3 regions of the Lysinibacillus sp. GW823-FHT06C08 genome follow, and region 1 is predicted to be linked to each of the others. Evidence: riboswitches for the same ligand, from Rfam matches in the RefSeq annotation. Region 1 holds a riboswitch; each other region holds the start of a gene.

Region 1 (3,287 bases):
CTGAATCTCATCAAACTGCATGATCCAAAATACAATGTCATGTTAACAGATGATAAGACGTATCCATATTTAAAAATTACGAATGAAAAACATCCTCGTCTAATTACGACACGTAAAGTAAAAAAGGATAAGGCTAAATATTTTGGACCGTATCCCAATGCCTATGCGGCAAGTGAAACAAAGAAGCTGTTGGACCGTTTATATCCACTACGAAAATGTGTGCAGCTACCTTCAAAAGTTTGTTTGTATTATCATATGGGTCAATGTATAGCACCTTGTGTGAAACAAATTGATGGTCATGTTTACCAGGAAATGATTGAGGATATGACGAAGTTTCTTAACGGCGGTGTGGAGGCAGTCAAAAAGGAGCTTGAAATAAAAATGCTTGCGGCTGCCGAAAACTTAGAGTTTGAACGAGCTAAGGAGTTTCGTGATCAAATCGCCCATATTGATACAGTTATGCAGAAGCAAAAAATAGTATCAAGTGACACTACTAACCGTGATATCTTTGGCTATGCTGTGGAAAAAGGATGGATGTGTGTTCAGGTTTTCTTCGTTCGGCAAGGTAAACTGATCGAGCGAGATGTTTCTATTTTCCCGATCTATCAAGACGCAGAGGAAGAGTTCCTAACATTTGTGGGACGGTTTTATGAAAAACCAGAACATATTAAGCCAAAAGAAGTTTTTATTCCACAAGCAATTGATGGTGCCATTTTAACGGAATTGTTAGGTATCAAAGTTCTTACGCCAAAACGAGGTCAAAAAAAGGAGTTGGTAGATTTAGCGACGAAAAATGCTGAAATTGCAGTGTCCGCTAAATTCCAACTTATTGAACGACAGGAAGAACGTACTATTGGTGCATGCGAGGCACTTGGTGATGCAATGGGCATAACGACACCATTACGAATTGAAGCTTTTGATAATAGTCATATGCATGGAACAGACGCCGTATCTGCAATGGTTGTTTTTATTGATGGCAAACCCGCCAAAAAGGAATATCGCAAATATAAAACCCGTACAGCAGCCAAGCATGATGATTATGGTGCTATGCAAGAGGTAATCCGTCGACGCTATATTCGTGTTTTGAAGGAAGGTCTTCCATTACCAGATTTAGTGCTAATTGATGGTGGTAAAGGTCAAATGGAAGTTGCGCGTGAAGTATTAGAGGATGAATTAGGACTAGTTATACCTATTGCTGGTTTAGCAAAGGATGACAAGCATAATACATCCCAGCTATTGTTTGGTGATCCGCCAGAGGTCATTGCCTTAAAACGTACAAGTGACGGTTTTTATTTATTACAACGAATACAAGATGAAGTCCATCGTTTTGCGATTACCTTCTTGCGTCAACAGCATGAAAAGCATGCTATACAGTCTGTTCTGGATCAAATCGAAGGTGTCGGTCCAAAACGAAAACAGCAGTTACTGAAACACTTTGGTTCCGTGAAGAAAATACGGGAGGCTAGTGAGCTAGCTTTACAGGAAGCTGGGATGCCAGCTAATTTAGCAAATCATATTTATGCCTATTTTCAGCAGGAGACATTGTCAAAGGAATAGACATATGCTAAGGTTGTAAATAACATTATGATCCAATGTTATTAGCCCACTTGCTATATGAGGGCGGAAAAATTTAATATAATCACTTTTAAGGTGATGATAGAGGTGCAAGATTCAAAAGTAGCGCAAAAGAGGATGAACAAATCCTAAGACATTGCGTGAAAGGGGACCTTGCCGAAGTACAGCATTGTTGTTTCCGCTGTTGTACTGGTTTTGCATTTAAAAAATGTAAGACTGTCGATTCTAAACGTTTCGGAGAGCTATCACACATGCGCAAGTTTCGTTATTGTACATGTTATAGGCAGCTTTCACGTTTTGTGAAGGCTGCCTTTTTAGTTTTCTAGAGGCTGTTTTACACCTCATTTTAGGTGAATTACATGACTGGAAAGGAGAACAAAAGAAATGTCTAGAATAGTAATGAAATTTGGAGGGGCTGCTTTAGCATCGCCCGAACAAATTCAAGAGGCTGCACGAAAAGCAATTGCTGAAAGAGATAGAGGATTCGATGTGGTAGTAGTAGTTGGTGCGATGAGACAAACGATACAGGATGTGAAAATGAGCGTACTTCATTTCACGGATGATGTGTCAAAACGTGAATTAGATGCAGTTGTATCTTCATGCTCTCAGTTATCAAGCTCCGTATTTGCCATTGCAATACAAGAAGCTGGCTATAATGCGGTGTCACTAACAGGCTGGCAGGCTGGCATTTCCACGGATCATATGCATAGTCATGCAAGGATCAATCATATCGATGTTAGCCGTATTGATGAACATTTGCTGCAAGGACAAATCGTCGTTATTGCTGGAGATCAAGGCATTGACAATGACCAAAATATAACAACGCTTGGGAAAGGTGGAACCGAAACGACAGCCGTTGCACTTGCTGTTGCATTAGATGCTGAACGGACAGACATTTACACGAATGTTGATGGTGTGTATACAGCAGATCCACGCTTTGTTGTAAAGGCACAAAAACTACAGGAAATCTCCTATGATGAAATGTTAGAGATAGCACATTTAGGATCACACATCATTCATCCACGTGCAGTGGAGTTAGCTAAAAAGTTCCAAATGCCAGTGATCATACGCTCTAGTTTAGTGGAGTCAGTAGGTACTTTATTGAAGGAGGAAGTAGAGATGGAGAAAAATTTAGTAGTGCGTGGTGTTGCCTTTGAATCAGATGTTATTCGTTTAACAATTGGGTATGATGCTTATTCACATGCTTCATTAGCGGATATATTTTCAACTCTTGCTGAAAATCGCATCAACGTGGATATCATTGTTCAAGCAATCATTGATGGATTAAAACCAACTGTGTCCTTTTCGATTTTGAAAGAAGAATTTGCAGAAGCTTTACGTGTTTTAGAGGATAGTAAAGTATCACTTGGCTTTAGCTTTGCTGATTTCGAAATTGGATTGGCGAAAGTTTCGATAGTTGGCTCCGGTATGGTCTCGAATCCAGGTGTCGCTGCTCGCATGTTCGATCGTTTACGTCGTGAGAATATCCCTGTGAAGATGGTGAGCACCTCAGAAATTAAAGTGTCTGTTGTAGTACCACAGAATGAAATGATTCGTGCAGCAAATGCATTGCATGATGAATTTAATTTAGAGCAGGCTCTTTACATATAATAATAGAAGAAACAGCATTTTCTGTAATTGTCCGAAATAAAAGGAAGGATTGTCATCCCGTTTATTGAATGGGGAGACAATCCTTTTTTGTTACTCTGTTG
Region 2 (3,287 bases), on a different contig from region 1:
GGAATGGGAGGAAGATACACCTAGAGGCTATGAACCAGAAGCTTTTTTAGGCTATTATTATTTTAGTTTTTTACTCCTTCAAGAGGCAATCCCTGTTTTTACTGCTATTAAGGCACGTACCAAGAGCACAACAGAGGAACTTGAGGAACTGCTAGCCTTACTAAAATATCAAAAAAAGAAATGGATATAGACAAAAAGCAGATGGGGTCAGATCACTTCCCCAACTGCTTAAATTTAATGGACATATTCATCTTTAGAGGCTCGCATGGAACATAAGAAGAGTGTCATAGCAACAACAACAAAGAGCCAGCCGGCAATATTCCAACCACCAAATAAATCATGGAGGTATCCGAAAAGAATCGGCCCAATGGCAGCGAATAAATAGCCCAATGATTGTGCAAACCCTGATAGATCAGCGGCTTCAAATGCTGTACGTGTGCGAAGTGTAAAGAACATCATTGCTAATGCGAATGAAGCTCCACCTGCTAAACCTAGAAGGATCATCCATAATATCCCCAACGTTGTCCATTCCATTACAACGCCGACAAATCCTACTAAATAGAACGATGTAAACATAAGGACAAGTGGTCTTTGTGAAGTCATTTTACCAGCAATAATGGGGACAGCCAATGCCATGGGGACTTGTGAGAATTGCATAATGGAAAACATCCAACCAGCTTTATCAGGAGCCAATCCCTGCGCAATATAAATTTCAGGAATCCAAGCTGCTGTCGTATAAAATAATAAAGATTGTAAGCCCATTGCACCTGTTACTGCCCATGTAACAGGTGATTTCCAAAGGGGTTTACCTGTTTTTTTGGCCGTAGTAGCTGGTTCTGGCTTATTCAATTTCAATTGAGGTATCCAAATTAAAATCGTTAATACGACTAATATAAGCGCCACAGCCAATGCTCCCTGCCAACCTAGTGAAGAATTAGCTATTGGATAACTAATACCTGCTCCAAGTCCAGCCGTTAAGTTCATCGACATAGTAAAAAATGCCATTAGTAACCCTACATGGTATGGAAATTTTAATTTTAATAAACCTGGAATCAACACATTTCCAAATGATATGGCTACGCCAATGAGCACTGTGCCAAATACAAGTAACCCTGTTGTACCGAGGGAGCGTAGTACAATTCCTAAGGCCAATAAAATCGTGGATAAAAATAAGGTTAGCTCAAGCCCAAGTTTTCGTGCTACAACTGGTGCGAATGGTGATATAGTGGCAAAAGCAAGCAATGGAATAGTTGTCAAAAAACCGGCTAGAACATTGGAAATACCAAGATCGTCACGGATAAAGGATACAATTGGACCCACAACAGTTAGTGGCATTCGTAATGTAGACGCTATAAATATTATTCCAAAAACTAATAATAAGGTTGTTCCCTTCCAGCTAATTTTTCTATTCGTGTAGCTGGCGGAATGATCATGTAAAGTCAAAATTATTCCCCCCGTTATTACCATTCTAATTGAACTACTATAACACTTTATTACACTATTAAAAATAGTGGAAAATTCACAAAATACAAAACATTAATGGTTATATTGAAATGTCTTAGGTCTTATGTTAGTATAGTAAACATCATAAATTTAATAATTATATGCCTCATGTTTGTAATGAGGTAGAGGTCGCGATATTTATAAGTAAGCTTATTGAAATGACAAGCATTGAAGAGATTAGCTGAAAGGAAATATTGCCGAAGTGTGAGGGGACTTGAAAACCTCATGCTGGGGCTGTCTCCGAAAGGAACAGAACTGTCACGTTTGTACAACGTGTTGAGCTATCGTTTAGGAAAAACTGAGGATTAACTTAGCCATCACATTGTTCATGTGATGGCATTTTTTTGCCTCATAAATAGGAAGGAAGCTATATCGTGAGTGAAATAAAAGTAAATCAGCTCGGCCATAATGCACCGAAGCTGAAAAAAGAATTAAAAAGCCGTCATATCACAATGATTTCTTTAGGCGGTACAATTGGTACAGGGCTATTTTTAGCCAGTGGTGGTGCCATTGCACAAGCAGGACCGGGAGGCGCATTGCTTGCCTATGCCTTAATCGGTATTATGGTATATTTTTTAATGACAAGTTTAGGGGAAATGGCTGCCTATATGCCATCCTCGGGTTCTTTTAGTACGTATGCGACAAAATTTGTAGATCCCGCTCTAGGCTTTGCACTAGGCTGGAACTATTGGTATAACTGGGCAATTACGATTGCAGCCGAAATTGCGGCAGTGTCATTAATTATGAAATATTGGTTCCCAGATAGCTCATCAGCACTTTGGACAGTATTATTTATTGTAATTGTACTGACATTTAATTTATTGTCTGTAAAAAGCTATGGTGAAAGTGAATATTGGTTTGCGATGATTAAAGTGGCTACGGTCATTGTATTTATTATTATTAGCATATTAATGATTTTTGGTATTTTAGGTGGACAGGCACCTGTAGGTTTTACAAATTTCTTTATTAGTGATGGACCATTCCATGGTGGCTTCCTTGCTACATTTGGTATTTTCCTTGCAGCAGGATTTTCATTCCAAGGAACAGAGCTACTTGGGGTAACAGCAGGGGAAACAGATGATCCTGGAAAAAATATACCGAAGGCAGTAAAATCGGTGTTTTGGCGTATTATTTTATTTTATATTTTAGCTATTGCTGCTATAGGGATGTTAATTCCATTCACAGATGAACGCTTATTATCGGAGGATATCGCTGTATCTCCATTTACTCTCGTGTTTGATCGTTTAGGTATTGCTTTTGCTGCCTCCTTAATGAATGCCATTATTTTAACGGCTATGCTATCAGCAGGTAATTCTGGACTGTATGCATCTTCACGTATGCTATGGCAATTAGCAGTGGATGGTCATGCTCCTAAATTCTTTGCAAAGCTAAGTCGTCGAGGTATTCCGATTTATGCATTGATCGCAACATTAGCTGTAGGCTGTGTAGCGTTTTTAGCATCATTCTTTGGTGATGGGGTTGTTTATATCTGGCTATTAAATGCCTCTGGGATGTCAGGTTTTATTGCTTGGCTAGGTATTGCATTTAGTCATTATCGTTTCCGTCGTGCTTTCGAGGCACAGGGCTTAGATCCAAAGCTATTACCGTATAAAGCAAAGCTATACCCATTCGGTCCACTATTCGCCTTTACTATTTGTATGATTGTTGTAATTGGACAGAATTACACAGCGTTTATCGGAGGTACAATCGATTGGTATGGTATCCTTGTTTCCTATATTGGTATTCCACTGTTCCTATTGCTATGGCTAGGGTACAAAATTAAA
Region 3 (3,287 bases), on a different contig from region 1:
TATTCTTGGATATTGTGTTTTTCGTCTAGGATGTCCTCCCCTTGATAAATAATTTGCCCACCACTTGGTGTTTCTAATAAATTAATACAACGAAGTAAAGTGGATTTACCAGAACCAGAGGAACCAATTAAACAAACGACTTCCCCTTTTTCCACTTGAAAATTAACATCCTTTAACACTTGGTTACGTCCAAATGATTTACTTAAATGCTCAATTTTAATGACTGCCATTTGTGCGTCCCCCTAAATTGCTTCTTTTTGTTCTTTTTGATAAGCATCTGGTCCATCTAATCGTTTTTCAACATATAGCAGAATACGTGATGCAGTAAATGTCATGATGAAGTAAAGAATACAAGCTACAAAGAATGATTCAAAATAACGGAAGTTGTTACCAGAGATTGATTTTGTTTGGAAGAATAATTCTGTTACTCCAATAACGTTTAATACGGCTGTATCTTTAATATTCATAATTAATTGGTTGCCTGTCGCAGGTAGTACGTTACGCGCTACTTGTGGTAAAACTACGTGAAGCATGATCTGGAAGTGATTCATACCGATAGCCGATGCTGCCTCATATTGACCATTATCAATTGATACAATACCACCGCGAACAATTTCTGCCATATAGGCACCTGTATTAAGAGAAACGACTAAAATCCCTGCTGTAATAAAGTGCATGTCTATGCCAAATGCAATATCTAATCCATAGTAGACAACCATAGCCTGTACAATCATTGGTGTACCACGGAAAAATTCAACATAGCATGTGAGTATAAAATTAATAAGCTTTAAGCCATAAAATTTCACACCTTTTTTACGAACTGGAATCGTATGCATAATTCCGATGAAAAATCCGATAAATGCACCAATAATTGTACTTATAGTCGAAATTAGTAACGTATAATACGCACCTCGTAAAAACATTTGCCAGTTGTTTTCAATAATTGAAAGTATCCATTCAAGACTCATGATGTTCCTCCTAACAATGTCATGTTGCTTGCTATCTTTTTCGTGCCCCAGCTCTTTCTACTAGTCTATGTTTTATTTCGCTAGGACATTATCATTATGTAGAGAGGTTCTCATTTTAATAATGATGAAATGATAGTGCACGGACTAGTCAATAGTCCGTGCCATTTTTTTATTGTGCTGCTGGTTGCTGAGAAATAGCTTCTTCCATAATCGCTTGGCGATCATCTTCAGAAATTCCTTTTAGAATTTCATTGATTTTATCAAGATTCGCATCTTCTTTACGTAAGCCTACAGCAATTGACGTATTTGAAAGATCTGTATCGAAGCCCTCTTCAAATGCTACGTATGTGAATTTATCGTTGGCAGCAGCTGCGGAAATACCTTCTGGACGTTCTGCAACATAGCCATCAATTTTGCCTGCCTCTAAAGCTACACGCATAGCTGGGAAGCTTTCCATTGCTGTTTGTTTATTAACATCTTTGATTTGGTCTATCACATTGTAGTTGGATGTATTAAGTTGTGATGTAATTTTTGCTCCAGAGAAATCTTGAATGGATTTGACCCCTTCATATTTGCTGCCTTTTTTAATAACCATAACAAAATCAGAAGTATAGTAGTTTTCTGTAAAATCAATTGTTTTCTTACGTTCTTCTGTTGGCGACATGCCTGCGATAATTGCATCAATTTTATTTGATTGTAGCGCTGGTACTAAGCCGTCCCATTCCAATTTGACGATTACTAATTCTTTGCCTAAGCCTTCAGCGATTTTTTTCGCCATTTGTACATCATAGCCGCCTGCATATTCTGCATTATCTGCAATTTTCACCGCACCATTTGCATCATTTTGCTGTGTCCAGTTGAATGGTGGGTAGCCAGCCTCCATTCCAATTCGGAATTCACCGCCGCCGTCTTCCTTATCTGCGCCAGCTTCTCCTGAACTGCCTTCTTTTTTGTCGCTAGTGCCACATGCAGCTAGCACAATTGCCGTCATGATAGAGATCATTACTAACAGCCATTTTCTTTTCATGAAAAACTCCCCTTTTCTGTAAAAAAATAAGACAACTGTACGAAAAAAGACCTAAGTTTTGTGAACTTAGGTCTTACCTTTTATGACAGTTGCCCAAATCCTCACTATAATTCCATGTTTCCGAGATAGCACAACCTAGTAAACCTGGAATTGAATTCACTAGGACAGTCCTGCACTTATTCACTGCAGACCCAGCATAAAAGTACGAGCTCCTTTTATACTTCGGCGATATTTCCTTCTTCATTGCGTCTTTGTTTGCTTGTACTCAACAATGAACTAATAAATACCGCGCCTCTACCTCACTGTTATAGGTTAGTGAGGTTTGTTTATTTAATTGATATTTAGATACTACTATAAAACTAGTATGTACGTCAAGAGAGTTTTAGCATTTTTCTGACTAATGACAATATTAGGGTATTATGCTTGACCTATCCATTGTTAATCTATGTATTTTTGTCAATATATCCGCCGGAAAACCACAAATTTTTACTATCAATGGTTTTTATACTAAGAAAATAGTTTCGTATTTTCAAAATCACTAAAGACTTTAGTGATACAGAAAACCAAGAAAAAAACCCTGTAAAACAAAGTTTACAGGGTTTAAAGGATTTATGAATTTAATAATAAATCTTCAGGATTTTCGATTAATTCTTTAACTGTTTTTAAGAATCCTACAGAATCTTTTCCATCGATGATACGGTGATCATAAGAAAGTGCTACGTACATCATTGGACGGATTTGAACTTCACCATTTACTGCAACTGGACGGTTAACAATTGAGTGCATACCTAAAATACCAGCTTGAGTACCGTTCATAATTGGTGTTGACATTAATGAACCGAATACACCACCGTTTGTGATTGTGAATGATCCACCAGCCATGTCATTTAAGCCTAGTTTTTTCTCACGAGCTTTAGTCGCTAAGCTAGCGATATCTTTTTCGATTTCTGCGAAGTTTTTGCTGTTTGCATCGCGTACAACTGGTACTACTAAACCTTCTTCAGTTGATACTGCAATACCGATATCAAAGAAGTTATTTAAATGTAATTCATCGCCAACGATTTGAGCGTTTACGTATGGGTATTTTTTCAGTGCTGCAACAACAGCTTTTGTGAAGAATGACATGAAACCAAGTTTGATGTCGTTTGCTTTAACAAACTCTTCTTGTTTACGTTTACGAAGTGCCATGATGTTTGTCATGTCAATTTCGTTGAATGTTGTTAACATTGCTGTTGATTGTTTAACTTCTAATAAACGTTTTGCAATTGTTTGACGACGACGGCTCATTTTTT

The links. A riboswitch is a leader RNA that binds a small molecule or an ion and turns the genes downstream of it on or off. The one in region 1 is predicted to bind lysine.
Region 2: it holds a riboswitch for lysine, as region 1 does, so the genes downstream of both, AC1Q6O_RS00030 (amino acid permease) here and AC1Q6O_RS11995 (aspartate kinase) in region 1, are expected to answer to the same signal.
Region 3: it holds a riboswitch for lysine, as region 1 does, so the genes downstream of both, AC1Q6O_RS09630 (transporter substrate-binding domain-containing protein) here and AC1Q6O_RS11995 (aspartate kinase) in region 1, are expected to answer to the same signal.

Annotation. Positions count from the first base shown of each region.
Region 1 covers NZ_JBXAHN010000004.1:61,000-64,286, reverse strand. Annotated here, with positions in the region: gene uvrC (excinuclease ABC subunit UvrC) at 1-1,557, shown strand, start outside; lysine riboswitch at 1,650-1,828, shown strand; gene AC1Q6O_RS11995 (aspartate kinase) at 1,960-3,186, shown strand; gene AC1Q6O_RS11990 (YslB family protein) at 3,277-3,287, opposite strand, start outside.
Region 2 covers NZ_JBXAHN010000001.1:1,934-5,220, forward strand. Annotated here, with positions in the region: gene AC1Q6O_RS00020 (hypothetical protein) at 1-190, shown strand, start outside; gene AC1Q6O_RS00025 (CynX/NimT family MFS transporter) at 235-1,467, opposite strand; lysine riboswitch at 1,619-1,795, shown strand; gene AC1Q6O_RS00030 (amino acid permease) at 1,878-3,287, shown strand, end outside.
Region 3 covers NZ_JBXAHN010000002.1:373,541-376,827, reverse strand. Annotated here, with positions in the region: gene AC1Q6O_RS09640 (amino acid ABC transporter ATP-binding protein) at 1-230, opposite strand, end outside; gene AC1Q6O_RS09635 (amino acid ABC transporter permease) at 243-968, opposite strand; gene AC1Q6O_RS09630 (transporter substrate-binding domain-containing protein) at 1,138-1,995, opposite strand; lysine riboswitch at 2,114-2,300, opposite strand; gene odhB (2-oxoglutarate dehydrogenase complex dihydrolipoyllysine-residue succinyltransferase) at 2,605-3,287, opposite strand, start outside.